2 regions of the Alkaliphilus crotonatoxidans genome follow, and region 2 is predicted to be linked to the other one. Evidence: riboswitches for the same ligand, from Rfam matches in the RefSeq annotation. Region 2 holds a riboswitch; the other holds the start of a gene.
What was found. A riboswitch is a leader RNA that binds a small molecule or an ion and turns the genes downstream of it on or off. The one in region 2 is predicted to bind cobalamin.

Region 1 (8,251 bases), on a different contig from region 2:
TTGAAGGAGATTATTGGTAGTTTTTCTACCACCTTTGATGCAGGAGTAAAGGGAAGAAGCACGAATATTACCATTGCCTCTAAAAGCATAGATGGTACGTTGCTTATGCCTGGCGAGGCCTTTTCCTTCAATGAACAAACCGGCCCCCGGGGGGTTGCAGAGGGATACCAGGAGGCTCCGGTAATTATCAATGGTCAGTTAATCCCAGGAATTGGCGGCGGTATCTGTCAAGTATCCTCTACCCTATATAATGCAGTGGTAAGGGCTGATTTAGAAATTATTAATCGAAAGAACCATTCTTTGCCTGTGGCCTATGTGCCCTTAGGACACGATGCTACAGTGGCCTACGGCTATATTGATTTTGAATTTATAAATGATATGCCCTATCCGATTTATTTGGAAAGCTCTGTTCAGGGAAATCGGGTAACTGTTAATATTTATGGAAGAAAAACCCAGGATACAAGCATTAAGCTCTATTCAGAGGTAGTAGAAACCATTGAGCCTAAGATCGAGATAAAAACCGACGATACCCTTTTTGTAGATGAAAAAAAAGTAGAAAGGGAACCTAAAAGAGGATACCGTGTTCATACCTATAAAATATATACCAGTAATGGAAAAGAGGTTAAACGGGAACTGATTTCAAAGGATTATTATATTCCTGTTAATGGAATTACCCTTCAGGGGACTAAACCCCGTTCCCAAGTTGAGGCCCCTGAACCCGTAAATGGAGAGGAAGTTAATGTGTCTCCGGAGGGGCCGGAGCTTTAACTTCAAAAACTATATAGAATTGATTTCCCTAAAGGTTTATAGGACCAGAGGATCATATTTTGATCCTCTATTCTTGTTTTATCGACAGAAAGGGATCTTGCCATGGTATTTCAAACCATATTTTGATATAATAATAACAGCAATATATCGAATGGCTGGAGGATACCAATGGAAGAATTATTATATGACAAAACGATTAACTGTCCCGTATGTAAACGAGATTTTACTTCTAAAAAGGTTAGAATTAGAAAACTCAAAATTCAGGAAAAACAGGATGATTTAAATGTAGTTTATAAAGAAATAAACCCCTTGTATTACCAGGTGTTTGTCTGCCCCCATTGTGGCTACAGCGGCACTGAAAGCAGCTTTGAAGAAATTACACCCAACCAAAAACATGATTTTGATGATCAGATTCGCTATAAGTGGAAATCTCGGGATTATGGCGGTATCAGAACCTATGAGGAGGCAGAAGCATGTTTTAAAATGGCCATCTTGGTGGCACAGGTTACGAAGCGGCCCCAGAGCTATTTAGGAAACCTGTGTATAAAGCTGGCCTGGTTGTATAGGGGATATAACAGTGTGAAGGAAGAAGAATTTTTAAAGCATGCCCTGCATCATTTTGAAGCATCTTATCAAAATGAACATTTAGAAGGAACATCGGTGGATGAAATGACCGTTGCTTACCTGGTGGGAGAGTTAAATCGATATTTTGGAAGGTTCAAAGAGGCAATTATTTGGTATAGCAAGGTATTAGATCATCCCATGATTAAGCATAATCGACAGCTACAATTGAAAACCAGAGAACAGTGGAGGGTGGCGAAGGAGCAATATGATGGAGAAAAGAGAATTACAGAAGCCTGATTGTATATACTACAGTCAAATACAGGTTGCAGGACTGGAGCTTTTCCTTGCCTCAACCCATCGGGGATTGGCGTTGGTGGACTTTCATAACGATGAAGTTAAAGGACTAGCTGAGCTTGACAGGCTTTTTCCCGGGGCCCAGTACATATTTAGCCCGGAAAAAAATCTTCCCTACGAGGCAGCCCTAAGGGAATATTTTAATGGAGCCTTAAAGGTCTTTGACCTACCCCTTGACGTGATTGGTACGCCCTTTCAAAAGCAGGTGTGGCAGGCTTTAACAGAAATTCCCTATGGAAAAACCGTAACCTATAAAGACATTGCAGTAAAAATTAACCGTCCAAAGGCAGTTCGGGCTGTGGGAATGGCAAACAACAAAAATAAAATCCCAATCATTATCCCCTGCCATCGGGTCATTGGTTCAAACGGAAGCCTCGTTGGTTATGGTGGTGGGCTTCATATCAAAAAAAAGCTCCTTTCTTTAGAAGGGGTTACAGTCTAAAAGTACAATAGCCTAGCGGGCTCCTCTTCTTAAAATTCTGCTGGCCCTTTAAGGGAACTGGATATGTATCAATTCAAAGGTGGTTATCTTCTAGCCACTTTTTTGTGTTCCTTTTCATTAAAAACAGGCATAAATTAGTAGAAATGGATGGCAGAAAAGATAGGAGTGGATATTTTGAAGCATTTAAAAAATCCAATTATTTTTATTCCTGGTTTAATGGGCTCCTTTGGGGGAGATATGCTGAAGGGGCAAAAAAAGTGGGGCTTTGGTATGGCCCGATTAATTTATGATCCCTTTATAAGGGGATTGGAAAATTTAGGCTATCGCAGGGGACAAAATCTTCATATATGCCATTATGATTGGCGCAGGAGAATAGAAGAAATTGTACCCACTTACCTTATTCCTATGATTAATGAGGCTAAGAAAAAACATCCCGATCAATCGATTGATATCATTACCCATAGCATGGGGGGATTGGTGGCAAGAGCCTTTATTCAGGGATCGCTGTATCAAAATGAAGTACACAAGCTGATTCTAATTGGCACGCCTAATCTGGGAGCCCTGGATGCCTATTATCTATGGTCTACCGGCAGAATGGTACCAGTGAAAAAAAGATCAATATTCCAAATCATCTATCGGGGGTATCTTTGGATACTTAGAAAAATTCTAAAAATCCCTATGGGAGAAAGTCATTTATCCGAGCTGCATAGAAATTTCCCGGCCCTGGGACAGCTTATTCCCTCCAATGGTTATGGGCCAATCTTAACCTATGAATCAGCACCTGATCAATGGGTGCTGGTACCCAGAAGTTATATGAGATATCAAAATCCACTGTTAGACCACCTTAACAGTCAATTGCCTATATTAAAGGAGCGGGTAGAGGAGCTTTATTGCTATTGCGGAGAAGGAAAGGAAACCAACGAACAGCTGGTGGTCGACCCACAACAGTTACTTAATTATGGAAAAGAGATGATTACAGGAATTTTAAAAACCGGCCAGGGAGACGGTGTAGTGACGGTTGCCAGTGCATCATTGGATAAAGGAATAGGCAATGTACTGCCCGGCAGCCATCATGGCATTCTGATGGAAGCCCTGAACCCAATTTCTCAGGGCTATGGGGTTCAAGTGGTTGACAGTTATCATGAGGAAGAAGAAACCCTGCACCTGCTTTTTAATGGACCGATTGAGTTTACCCTGACCAGAGGACAGCAAACCATATTAGTCTATGATACCGATGGAATCAAGAGCAGCTATGACCATATGATTCAGGAGCACGAGGGAGATTTCCATTGGATTGCCATTCGCAACGTTCCCTACGGTGAATATAACTTATATATACAAGGGAGCAAGATTCAAACTATTAATCTTTTGGTATTGGGACGAGAGGTAGAAAAAGAATATACCGGCGAAGCATCAGGGTTAGGCCATAGACCCTTTGCCAGCTTCTATTTAGAGGCGGAAAAATAGATTGATAAAAATAGTTGTTTCTGGTATGATTAACTTGAATTTAATATCTTGTGTTGGTGCAAACAATAGCTTAATAGGGAAAGTGGTGAAATTCCACTGCAGCCCCCGCTACTGTAAGTAATGACTAAGGCAGCCATAAACCACTGGGAAACCGGGAAGGGTGCTGCCTGTAGGATGAGTTACAAGCCAGGAGACCTGCCACGCAGCAATAAACTACCTTCGGAGGGAAGGCATGTTTCATGGTTTTGATTAAAAGCCCTTACCTCTGTCGTGTTTAGGTAAGGGTTTTCTAATTTATAGGAAAGAGGAAATTGTTATGGGAAATTTAATTTTGGTAACGGGAGGAGCCAGGAGCGGCAAAAGTACCTTTGCAGAAGGTCTCTTAAGGGAGCTGGGGGACAAGGTACTCTATGTTGCCACAGCCAAGGCCTTCGATCAGGAAATGCAGGATCGAATCAAAAAACATCAAGCCAGCCGTCCCCAGGGGTGGCAAACGCTGGAGGCCTATAGGGAATTGGATCGGGCGCTGGCCCTCAGTGGAACCTGCATGAAGGGAATCATATTGGATTGTGTGACCATTATGATTACAAACCTAATGATGGATTATGAACCCCATTGGGATAAGGTAAAGCCCTTAAGGATCAATGAAATAGAAGGAAAAATAATGGATCAATTTGTAAGGGTTGTTGAATATACAAAAAATACTGATGCCACTGTCGTGCTGGTTACCAACGAGGTGGGCTTCGGCATCGTACCGGGCTACCCTATGGCCAGGGCCTTTCGGGATATAGCAGGCAGAGTAAATCAATACCTGGCTTCCCAGGCCCATGAGGTTTATTTAACGGTTTGTGGTCTCCCATTAAAAATAAAATGAGGAGTGAAATATATGCTTACAAAAAAATTGGAAAAGGGCTTAATTCATATTTACACCGGCGATGGAAAGGGAAAAACGACTGCTGCCCTGGGGCAGGGGATCAGAACCTCGGGATCGGGCTTTCGGGTATTAATGGCTCAATTTCTTAAGGGTGATGATACAGGTGAGCTATACAGTATTGAAAAAATACCTAATTTTGATATCATTCGCTTTATTAAGGCAAACAAATTTTATTTTCAGATGAACGAGATAGAAAAAAAACAGGTTCAGCAGGGAATTATGGAGGGAATGAAGATCATAGAAGGCCATTTGAAGGAAGAGCACTATAATTTAATCATATTAGATGAAATTATGGCTGTACTTAATCATAAAATCCTTACTGTTGATGTCATTTTAGACTTGATTGAGTCGAAGCCTCATCATGTAGAATTAATTCTAACAGGCCGAAATGCGCCCCCAGAGCTGGTGGAAAGGGCTGATTATGTAACCGAGATGAAGCTGATTAAGCACCCCTTTCAACAGGGCATTTACGCCAGGAAGGGAATTGAAAGCTGATGGGCCGTTTCATTGGGATTTTGCAATTTTTGACCCGAATCACCATTGTCAAGGACCTTCCTTTAGATGAATCCTTTCATCGGGGAATTATTTTTTTTCCCTGGGTGGGCCTGCTGCTGGGAGCGATCAATCTGTTGGCCTACAGCGTGTTTTCATACCTCTTTCCATCGGCCCTTGGGATATTGTTAACCCTAAGCCTTTATATCGTCTTGACCGGTGGCCTTCATTTAGATGGTCTGGGTGATACCTTCGACGGTTTTTACAGCAATCGCCCCCGGGAGCAGATTTTGGATATTATGAAGGACAGCAGGCTGGGTACCAATGGATTACTGGCCATTGTGATGGTGCTGATCCTTAAGGCTGCGGCCTTGATATTGCTTAAGGGGTCAGACTTGATGATAGCCCTTGTTCATATGCCCATCATGGGAAGACTGGCCCTGGCCTTCGGGTGCCATGGTGCAGTCTATGGAAGAAAAAGTGGATTAGGTAATGCATTTATCGGAAAGGTCTCCAACCCCATGCTGCTCCTGGTGGTGGCCATGGGAACCTTAATGACCTTCTATTATCCCAGAAGTCTGATTTTCATCGGCATACTATATGGCTTTTCAAGTCTCTATAAATTCCATGCAGCACAGGTTATTGGAGGCATGACGGGGGATACCCTGGGGGCCCTTTGCGAGCTGTCTGAGGTATTGTATCTGTTATTTTTACTAATTCAATTGAGATAGGGGTGAGATGGTGTCAACAAGCCTTTATTTAATTCGCCATGGTGAAACTGACCATAATCTTCACAAACGATTATGTGGTTGGGCTGATCCTCCTTTGAATGAAAAAGGGCGAAAGCAGGCCCAGGATGCCGCCAAGGCCTTGACCTCTGTTGAAATCCATAGTATTTATCACAGCGGCTTAAAAAGGACGGAAGAGACGGCACAAATAATTCAAGGTGGCAGAGGTCTGGAATCGGTAGCCATCAATGGCCTTCGGGAAATCAATTTTGGCGCTTTAGAGGGAAAAACCATGCAGCATATGGAGGCGGTGTTCCCCGATGAATATAATGCCCTTATAGAGGATGCAGTTCATTTTCAATTTCCCCAGGGAGAAAGCCTTTACGAAATGCACCATAGAGTGATCAAAGCCGCCGATGAATTAATTCAGTCATCGAAAAATAAAAATTTGGTGTTGGTTACCCATGCCGGAGTCATTCGTTCAATTGTGGCCCATTACATTACCGGTGATATTCATAAACACTGGCACTTTAAAATAGACCATTGCAGTATTACGCTGCTGGAATTTCAAGAAGATTTCTGTATATTATCAAAGTTAAACCAATTATACAACTGTTAAGGGAGGAATCACGTTGAAGAAGAATAAAATGAATTATGTAATCCTTGGACTAGTTCTTTTAGTCGTATTTTTAGGGGGCTGTCAAAGTCAAGGTCCTACTGTTCAAGGCCCTTCCATTGAAGATGAATATAATGATGATTTTTCAGCCACTGTCGTTGATGGACTGGGTAGCGAAGTTACCATAGACAGGCTGCCGGAGCGGATTATTTCCATTGCACCCAGTCAAACAGAAATTATTTATGCCCTAGGAATACAGCATAAGCTGGTGGCTGTTTCAGATAGCTGCGATTATCCAGCGGAGGCGCTGACAAAGGAAAAGGTAGGCAGCTCATGGGGTATCAATATTGAAAGGGTAATAGAATTGGAGCCCGATCTGGTCTTTGTCTATGGAGAGGGAGACTTAGAGGCAGTTGCCCAAATGGAGGCTGCCGGAATTACTGTAGTTAAATATATGCCTGAATCAATTGAAGAAATTTTTTCATTGATCGAGGACACAGGCAAGCTGACCAATACGTCAGAAATGGCTCAGGAATTGATTGATACCATGACAGCTCGAAGGGACAATATTTTAGAGAAAGTCAAGGGGCAGCCCGTTAAACGGGTCTTTTATCAAGTATGGGATGAACCCTTGATGACTGCCGGTACAGGCTCCTTTATTGATGAGCTGATCCAATTAGCAGGGGGAGAGAATATTGCTGCCGATGGATCAGGGGCCTATCCACAGTTTAGTACAGAGACCTTGGTGGAAAGAGATCCTGAAATTTTTCTGGCTCCCGCCCATATGGAGGAGGCAATGAATTTATCAGAGGAAGAAAAAACCCAGCTTATTAATCAAATTAAGTCCAGGCCAGGCTATGGGGAAATAACAGCCATTCAAAACAATGAAATACATTTATTGGAGCCTAATATTGTTTCCAGGCCGGGAACAAGAATTATTGATGCACTTGAATTAATTGCCAGGGCCATACATCCGGAGGCATTTGAATAGTTACCCGCCTGTAATAGGCGGGATTCTTCTATGGAGGGCCAAGCAATGGAAAAGAAGCATAAAGGAAAAATACTAATACTGCTTTTGGTGCTGCCGGTGGTGATTATTTTAATATCAACCATTGTAGGGGCAGCCAACATTACACTTCAAAATATCATTAAGGTAATTGGAAGTAAGCTGCCTGTAATTAGAAACTACATTGACACATCTGATATTTCTGGGGCCCAGCAGGCGATTATTTGGAATATACGACTTCCCAGGATTTTTTTAGCCTTTTTGGTGGGTTATGGATTGTCGGTGGTAGGAGCTGCCATGCAGGGGATTATGAAAAACCCCATGGCAGATCCCTTTATTGTAGGTACCTCCTCTGGGGCAGCCTTGGGGGCGGCCATTGCCATCATCCTGAAGCTAAATCACAGTGTTTTGGGAATGGGAATGGTATCTGTTTTCGCCTTTGTGGGGTCTTTAATGGCTACGGTAATTGTCTACCAAATGGCCCGAATTAGAGGAAGGGTACCTGTCAATACCTTATTGCTGGCCGGTATTGCCATTGGTCAGCTGTTTACTGCCCTTATGTCCTTTTTAATGGTGATTTTTTCAAAGGATGTGGCTAATATCGTTTATTGGACCCTGGGCAGCTTTTCATCCAGAGGCTGGAATCATGTGCGAATGGCCGCCGGGCCTATCCTTTTGGGGAGTATTTTAATCTATGTTTTTTCACAGGATTTGAATATTATGCTGTTAGGTGAAGAAACTGCAGAAAATACAGGAGTAGAAGTGGAACGAGTGAAGGTAATTATTTTGGTTTTAAGTGCCCTGGTGACTGCCTTTGCCGTCTCAGTCAGCGGAATCATCGGCTTTATAGGTTTAATCGTTCCTCATATCGTTAGAATTT
Region 2 (8,251 bases):
TTCGCTGGGAAAGGACAGCAGCACATCACATAGCCGCATGATGATTTCATCGACCCAGCCCCTGCAATAGCCTGCTACAAACCCTACGATGGTTCCTATGGAAATGGTAGCCAGCATTGTCCAGATGGCCACCCATACGGTTGTCCGTATACCATAGATTAAACGGGATAAAACACACCTTCCCAGCTGGTCAGTACCCAAGGGGTATTGAAGGCTCATACCTGACAGTTTTTCTTGAATATTGGTTTTTAAAGGGTCATTAGGTGCAATGATGGGGGCTAACAATCCCAGAATAATAATTGCCATAAGAAGGATTCCGCAGACGATTGTCACCCCATCGGATCTGAATTTTTTCCAAGCAAGCATACTATGTTGTCCTCCTTATTCTTGGGTCCATCAGGCTATTGATAATATCCACCAAGAGATTACATACTACAAACAATATGGCCGTCATCAAAATGTATGCTTGTATAATAGGGTAATCCCGGTTAAATATGGCCGTTACACATAATCGGCCAATACCTGGCCATGCAAAAATATTTTCCACCACTACGGTTCCTGCAATCAGCTTGGGAATAGACATTCCCAGGGCAGTTATGGCAGATTGAATAGAATTTTTAAAAATATGCCTGTAGGCGGTTGATTTTTTTAGCCCCCTTGCATGAATATACAGTACATAATTTTCATTTTTGTTTTGTACCATGTTATTTCGAATCAACCGGGTGTAGGTAGAAATATAGCTGAGGGAAAGGGTGACTGCTGGTAATATCACCGATCTAAGGCCATCCAGGCCGCTGGTTGGGAACATGTCCAGCTTTACAGCAAAGAACCACATCAGTAATAATCCTACCCAAAAATTAGGCATCGCCGCCCCAATAAAAATCAATCCCCTTATGATTTTATCTGCTATAGAATTCTCATAGATGGCACATAGTACCCCTGTAACAATACTAACGATTAGAATCATCAACAGGGCCATCCCTGCCAAAGACAGGGTAGCCGGCAATGCCCTCAGGATTTCTTCACTTACCGGCTTATTGTTAATATAGCTATTTCCAAAATCCAGTCGAAGGATATTTCTCAGCCATATGATATATCGTTGACCAAAGGGCTTATTTAGTCCCAGTTCCTCCCGCATGGAGGCCACCGCTTCATCGGTGGGTACAATTTCATTGACCCTGAGGGCCACCTCTGCCGGGTCACTGGTATTTAGATTTATCAATATGAATGAAATAAAGGTGATTCCAATTAGTATTGGAATGATCAGTAATATGCGTCTAATTATATCGTTCTTCATGCTCTACTCCTCAAAATACATCCTTTCAAAGGGTATTTCATATTGAGATACATTAAAGCCCACACCTTTTAACGAGGATACATGAACAGCCTTTGTTCTTGAATAGGTTAATGGTATATAAACACAGGCATCATGAATATAGCCAATGATTTCTGCATACATTACCTGGCGTATATTTTCGTCAGGCTCTACCATCACCTGCCCAATCATCTCATCCAGCCATTCCTTTCTTTCAAGTCCTACCTGGGCCTGATAATCACCATGGGCCGGTATTCTCCAGGAGGATAGATAAGATTGAGGGTCGTAGGGTACCCCCCAGGATAGTGAATATTGAAGATCGAAGTCTCCTGATTTTTGACGATCCAGGAAGGCTTGCTTTTCCTCTCCTACAATTTTTAAGCTGACACCGATATCCTTCATGTTATCCTGTATCAATTCACTGATGGTACGTTCCTGGCTGTTGTCTGAATTATAATAGATAGAGAGCTCCATTTTACGGCCATCCTTATACCGATAGCCGTCGTCCTCCAGCTTCCAGCCCGCCTCCTCCAAAAGCTTCGATGCCTGCTCAATATCATAGATCCGTTTTTTTAAATTTAAGTTACTATAGGGTACAGTGGGGGACAACAGGGTATCTGCCACCGTTTCTGATCCATTGAGTATACCATCGGCAATGGCTGCCTTATCCACCCCATACTGTAGGGCCTCTCTCACCTTAATGTCCCCTGTGATCTCTCTATTGGAATTTAACAAAATTGCCCTTGAGGCGATGGGGCTGCTCATTAGTGTTTCATACTGCTCCTGTCCTTCCAGGGCCTTAAAGGAATCTAAATCAATCATGTCTCCATCGGCCCCAAACAACAGATCAACTTCTCCCTTTTGAAGGGCCAGGAGTATGGTCTGATGATCCGGCATTACCTGCCATTTTATTGAGTCAAGCCGGGCCTGTTCTCCCCAATAGGATTCATTAGCCGTAAATACTGCATATTGATTTTCTTTATGCTCCTTCAATATCCAGGGTCCTGTTCCAATATAGCCTTGCACCCCTGATTTTGTATTGCCATCTATAAAGCAGCTGGGGGATATAAATCGAAAGGGTCTTGTTAAGCCCAACTCACTTAAAGCTGGATAATAGGCATTTTTAAGTACCAGGTTAATCGTATAGTCATCTACAATTTCAACATAGTCTATTTGATTTACCAATTCCAGCCACGCATGCCTTTCATCGTTAGCCATAACAGCATCAATATTCATTTTAACTGCCAGGGCATTAAAATCCTCTCCATCGGTAAACTTTACGTCTTCTCTTAATTTAAATGTATAGACCCTTCCATCCTCTGATATTTCCCAATCCTTAGCCAGCCAGGGCTTAATTCCCTCCTCCGTATTAATAACCAAAGATTCAAAGACCATGTTTTGGGCTGCCATCTCTCCTGAGTAAAGATGGGGATTAATGTCCCTAATATCCTTCGTACTGGCATAGACCAGTTGAGTTTTTTCCTGATTACCGGCGTCCCCCTTTGCTTCTATTTTTGACTGTCTACAGGCAATCTGTGAAAATCCCAAAAGTAAAATCAATAAAGCCACCACAAGCCTTTTATGCCTCATCTGTTTTTTCTCCCCTCAATTTAGTTTCAGTAAACAAAAACAAAAAAATCTCCTCATCTTAAGAAAGGAGATCATTAGCAAAAAATAGCCATTTTAAACATACCCCCTATACTCCGTAGAGTTATGATATTTAGCAGCAGGCAGGTCTTCTGACTCTAGGATCATCACAGTGTAAAGCCTTCCCGTGTCAACAGTGGCATCCTTTTACACTACTTCTCTATTACAGCGGCGGGACCGTACAGGAATTTCACCTGTTTCCCTTTTAATTGAAGGTTCAGCCTTAAGCTGTCCTTCAAACCTACTACTATATTATTTAGATTTAGGACAATCTAATTATATATTGCCAATGATTTCCTGTCAATATTGATTATAGCTTACTTTTCTGCCCCAATCATAAACATAGGGGTTGACCCATAGTTGACCCTTTCCTCTTCATCCCAAACCCTTTCCCCAATTTGAGTATCTATCCATATTTTTTTAAAGCCTATTTTTAGCATCTCCCTTGTATCCCATTGAGGCCTGTATTCCCGGCTTAAGGGAAGGCTTTTTGCTATGGCCTCCATGGCCTTTGTATCGGTATGGATATAATGATCCTTGAAGCCCTTCTCCCTTGCCTTCTTTCTATCCTCCTCATAGGCCCTTCTCTTCTCATGATCGTGCACATGTAAATACCAGTTGGCATCGAAGTTTAATAATCGGCCGCAACAGGCCAGCACCCGGTGCCACTCCCTGTAGGCCTCATGGGGTCTTTCTAAATTCCAGGTCAAATTCCGAGAGATAATAAGATCAAAGGTATTATCCTCAAACTCCAAATTATGGGCATCCATCCGTTTAAAATCGATATGCTGATGATATCTACCTGCATTATTAACGGCTCTTTGAAGCATTCCTTCTGTATAATCAACTGCTGTCACCTCATGACCGCAATCGGCCATAATGATTGCTAAAAACCCTGGCCCTGTTCCTATATCCAATACCTTTAACTTTTTTCCTGGCTTCTTTGGTGCATATTCATTAATTAAATCAATCCAGGCCTGACGCTTGAAGCTGTTCAGCTCCTCAAGATTGGTCTGACAATACCCGTCAGCCCTTACATTCCAATATTGTTCTACCGCTTCTAAAAGCACTCCCATGCCATGTCATTCCTCCAATTATGAATAATTGATTTAGCAAAAAATAAAAAAACACGAAAAGCTAATCAATACCTTCTGTATTGAATAAAACCTTCGTGGTTCCATTTAAAAAATATTAAACTAATATAATATACATCAATTATAATATACATCAATTAAAAATCAGCATCTTTCAGAGTGAACAAACATAAATCGACATTTTAGATTTTATCATTTTATTTTAAATCTGTCAACATAATGCCAGTTTAACTGGTATGTAGCAAATAATTCAAGCGGTGTATCGTATAAGCCTTCAACTATCCTTCAAGCATCTTTCTAATAACACCTAAGGATCTTTTCTTCTGATTTCATATTATAGACGTCCAGTTTTCTTGGATGTCGCTTGACAATTCCAATATAGATTTAAATTAACTACAGCCTACAGCAATCACCGCAATGATGTAAATGATAAAGTCCCCCACATTTTACTGTGGGGGCACTTTATCATTTACAGGTAAGGGCAACTTGCTGCTGAATGAGAATAAGAATGACTATATTCTCTATAACTTGTTCCACAATTATTACAAATGTAGCGATCATATACATCTACATAGCAAGTGTTCCCACGCCTTGTATGATTTTCCTGTATATAATCTCTCCAAATAGGATTACTACAGCATGTGACCACTTGTGGTTCTACTATTGCATTTTCATTTTTAACGTAATTCTCAATAATCGTATCTTTTGCAATTTCTGACACTAGCTCTTCTGTAAATTCAGCAGTATCATAGTGTAATTTAAATAAGACTTCACCCTCGGAATAAATTACCATGGCACTGTCCTTTTCAGTGTGCAAATCTCTTTCATCTTCACTGCTAAACATTACCCAATTATCGCCGAAATTCATTGGAGCTTCTGCAAAAACTTGTATCCCAGATAAAGTCAAAATCACAGTCAACATTAGAATAAAATAAAATACATCTTTTAATTTCATTAAATAACCTCCTATTTTTGAATTGTTTTTTCTGAAAAATATTATGTTAGTTACTTAAGGCTTTTAATATCTCTAGTTTTAAACTTAGTGACTTGAAATAGGTTTACTATATGAAAGCCTTATAACACTAGGTAACGTGATATTTGCATAGCCTGTCCACTTTATTTCTTTAATTAATTGAGATAAATTAGCAAACAGCTCATAGTTTAAAAAAATACAGGCCAAGCATAAGATCGCTAACCTTATCTCATCGTGGAGTTATCGACATTCTACTCACATTACCTTGAAATGAAAAAAGCGGCATTTATTATACGGACTAAAATGCTTTATTTGAAATAGCATTTGAATCAATAAAAATGCCGCCTATCTTTTAACTTTCATTGGAACCACATCCTTTCTACATTTAGTAAGGTTAATAAATTAACTGCCTTCACTTAACAAAATGTTTAAAAAGAGATTTTCCTACACGAATCTTATAAAAGTTATATTTTATTTTGTATTAATTCGTTGCACAATAATTGTGATATATTTAGTAATTTCCTCAATAGGCATCTTAACTATATTGCAAACTATTTTCTGTGAAGAAATAACAACTTACAATTATACCTTATAATACCATGGGATATTTATCCAGTCAACCCTTATATTCACTTTTTTAATATTATCAAATTTTACTTGTGCTCTAGTAGACGAATCCCGCTAATCTAGTAATGGATGTTCACAGAAATATCATTTTGATTATTTATAGCATTTACCAATGACTAATACTAAAAAAGCTACTAAGCAGCATCGCTTAGTAGCTTTTCATATCGAAAAGTGTGGTATCAAAAAATTTTTAATTATTATATCATAGTACGGTAATTCTTTGTCCTATCCTATTTGCCGTTAACCGTTGGTAGAAATTTTGTCCTTAAGTCTTTCAACCATAGTCATGATCCTTTCCTTCCATTTGACAGTAAAGGTCTCGACTGTTTCCATCACCATTTCCTGATCGATGTAATATTCCTGACCAATCAACTGAAAAACATGATAAGGCCCTTCCCGGTAATATCCTAAAACCCCCACCGCATCATATCGGGCCATCATTTCCCGATGGGCCTCATCAACAGCCACCAGCCCCACTATTAATATCAACATAATCAGTGTAATGGTTAAATATACTCTTTGTCTTCTCTTTTTAATTTGTTTTTTTGCCTCTACTCGACCCATTTACATCACCATTGGTATTGTAAACATTTTAGGCCGGTTTTAGTCAAAACTGATACATTTTTTATTCAATGATATATTGCAGCGCCTCACCAATGACCTTAGCTAAATAATAGGCTGTTTTTCGTGCTTCTTCTATGGTATTGGCATTACTGCCAACCTCCAGCAAAGCATAATGATCCACCAGGAATTGATTGAACCTGCCATAGGGCTTCACCAGGATTTCTTTACTGAAGCCGGGGTATCGTTGATCGCTGACGGTTTTCAATAGCCTTGCAAAGGCTTCTACTTCATTGCGATTAGGGGTTTCAGAGCCAATGACTGGCTGAAATTTTGTGGTTGTTTCGTTGTTAATGAATGCCTGATTATTACGAATTAAATTGTCTCGATTGGGAGTGGTTTCCACCTGGTCATAGCCATCCCGGTGAACATCAAATATCACCTTAATTGAAGGATGTTTCTTCAAAATTTCCTGAGCAGTGCTTAGTGATCGGCTGTAGGACCCATTGTAGGAGGGATAATCATGATAGGTAGTATCATGAATTACCCGATAGCCCTGGCTTTCCAGCTCCTTTGCCAGGATTTCACCTATGGCAATGACGGAATATTCCTTTCTAAGGGTGTGAAAGTTTCCCTCAGAGGCAGGCTGATAGGATTCGGTACCATGGGTATGATAAATCAATATTTGAGGCTGGTCCTTTTCTAAGGTAACTTTAGCTGGAAGGGCATTATCATCCAGTACCAGGGTTCCATTCTGACTTAAGCTATCGATAATATCATTCTCATCGGGAATATAAATTCCTTCTCCTGCCTCTCCCAGATCATCGGGATCTGCATCGGGCAGCTCCTCTTCAGTGTGGTCTTTGCTGATATTGTCCTGGGTGAGATCAATTATAGGAGCCTCCGGCCCTTCTTCCTCTAGGGAAATCCCTGCGCTGGCAAGGACCGTTCCCTTATCATAAAGGGCCAGGGCTGGAAACTGGGACTTAATAAAGGTGTAGGGATTCCTTAAATCAACAAAGAAAACCTCTTTGACAAAGGATTGATAATAATTTTTTATACTGCCCACCAGACCTTCTAAAGGGCCTTCAGCCCCTGGGGCTGGAAGCACCTGATGAACTACCCTTTTCAAAAACTGTTGATAGACCTCAGGTTGTCCAAGGATAAGCTGTCTTGTTTCTATTGTTGTCGTTTCTCGATTACTTGAGGCCAATATATTATGGTTAAATATCATTTTTCCCAGCATTAAAAAGATGGCTAATATTAAAATCATAATGATGACATTTCGATAATCATTAAAAACCCTGCGTTTTTTAGTGAACAAATTAAGCACCCGCCTTCATAAGTTTCTATAGATACATATGAAGGGGGTGCCATTTTTATGACAACCGTTTCTTGATTCTTTAATGAATATAACGATTAACATCCTTTAAATCGATGCCGGGATGCAGGGCGATATTCAAAGCATTGGCAATAATCTGAGACAGGTTTGTAATCACCTCGTCAATATCCTTGGGAGTTACCATGACATTGGCATTATAGGGCTCTAAAATTTCCCTGATTAGAGAATACTTTTCTTCTCCCTTCAGACCCTTCAACATTTGATAAAAATCGCTTCCCTTGCTGGCCTGACGAGTAAAGGCCTCTATGACCATATCAATTGTATCACTGGTCAGGGTGGCCGCATCAACTACAGTGGGTACCCCAATGGCAATCACCGGTACACCCAGGGTTTCTTGATCAAGGGCCTTTCGCTTGCTGCCAATTCCTGAACCTGGACTAATGCCAGTATTGGAAATCTGAATCGTGGTATTGACCCGTTCCATCTTTCTAGAAGCCAGGGCATCCACCGCCACCACCAGATCAGGCTTAATTTTTTCCACAATCCCCTGAATGGTTTCACTGGTTTCCACCCCGGTTGTCCCCATTACACCGGGAGAAATGGCACTGACTTCTGCCAAATCCTGATCACTCTTCTTATTATACATTTGAAAAAGATGCCTGGTCACATAAACCTTAGAAACCACCTTTGGG

Region 1: another riboswitch for cobalamin. It lies ahead of cobU (bifunctional adenosylcobinamide kinase/adenosylcobinamide-phosphate guanylyltransferase); the one in region 2 lies ahead of nikA (nickel ABC transporter substrate-binding protein).

Annotation. Positions count from the first base shown of each region.
Region 1 is NZ_BAAHXS010000006.1:395,559-403,809, forward strand. It holds gene ACYQ1I_RS13920 (VanW family protein) at 1-768, shown strand, start outside; gene ACYQ1I_RS13925 (DUF2225 domain-containing protein) at 937-1,629, shown strand; gene ACYQ1I_RS13930 (methylated-DNA--[protein]-cysteine S-methyltransferase) at 1,601-2,128, shown strand; gene ACYQ1I_RS13935 (lipase family alpha/beta hydrolase) at 2,303-3,595, shown strand; cobalamin riboswitch at 3,632-3,812, shown strand; gene cobU (bifunctional adenosylcobinamide kinase/adenosylcobinamide-phosphate guanylyltransferase) at 3,912-4,469, shown strand; gene ACYQ1I_RS13945 (cob(I)yrinic acid a,c-diamide adenosyltransferase) at 4,482-5,024, shown strand; gene cobS (adenosylcobinamide-GDP ribazoletransferase) at 5,024-5,752, shown strand; gene ACYQ1I_RS13955 (histidine phosphatase family protein) at 5,763-6,368, shown strand; gene ACYQ1I_RS13960 (ABC transporter substrate-binding protein) at 6,382-7,356, shown strand; gene ACYQ1I_RS13965 (FecCD family ABC transporter permease) at 7,402-8,251, shown strand, end outside.
Region 2 is NZ_BAAHXS010000001.1:99,107-107,357, reverse strand. It holds gene opp1C (nickel/cobalt ABC transporter permease) at 1-366, opposite strand, end outside; gene opp1B (nickel/cobalt ABC transporter permease) at 368-1,297, opposite strand; gene nikA (nickel ABC transporter substrate-binding protein) at 1,301-2,905, opposite strand; cobalamin riboswitch at 3,028-3,222, opposite strand; gene ACYQ1I_RS00460 (class I SAM-dependent methyltransferase) at 3,280-4,038, opposite strand; gene ACYQ1I_RS00455 (hypothetical protein) at 4,526-5,011, opposite strand; gene ACYQ1I_RS00450 (hypothetical protein) at 5,897-6,220, opposite strand; gene spoIIP (stage II sporulation protein P) at 6,282-7,541, opposite strand; gene gpr (GPR endopeptidase) at 7,621-8,251, opposite strand, start outside.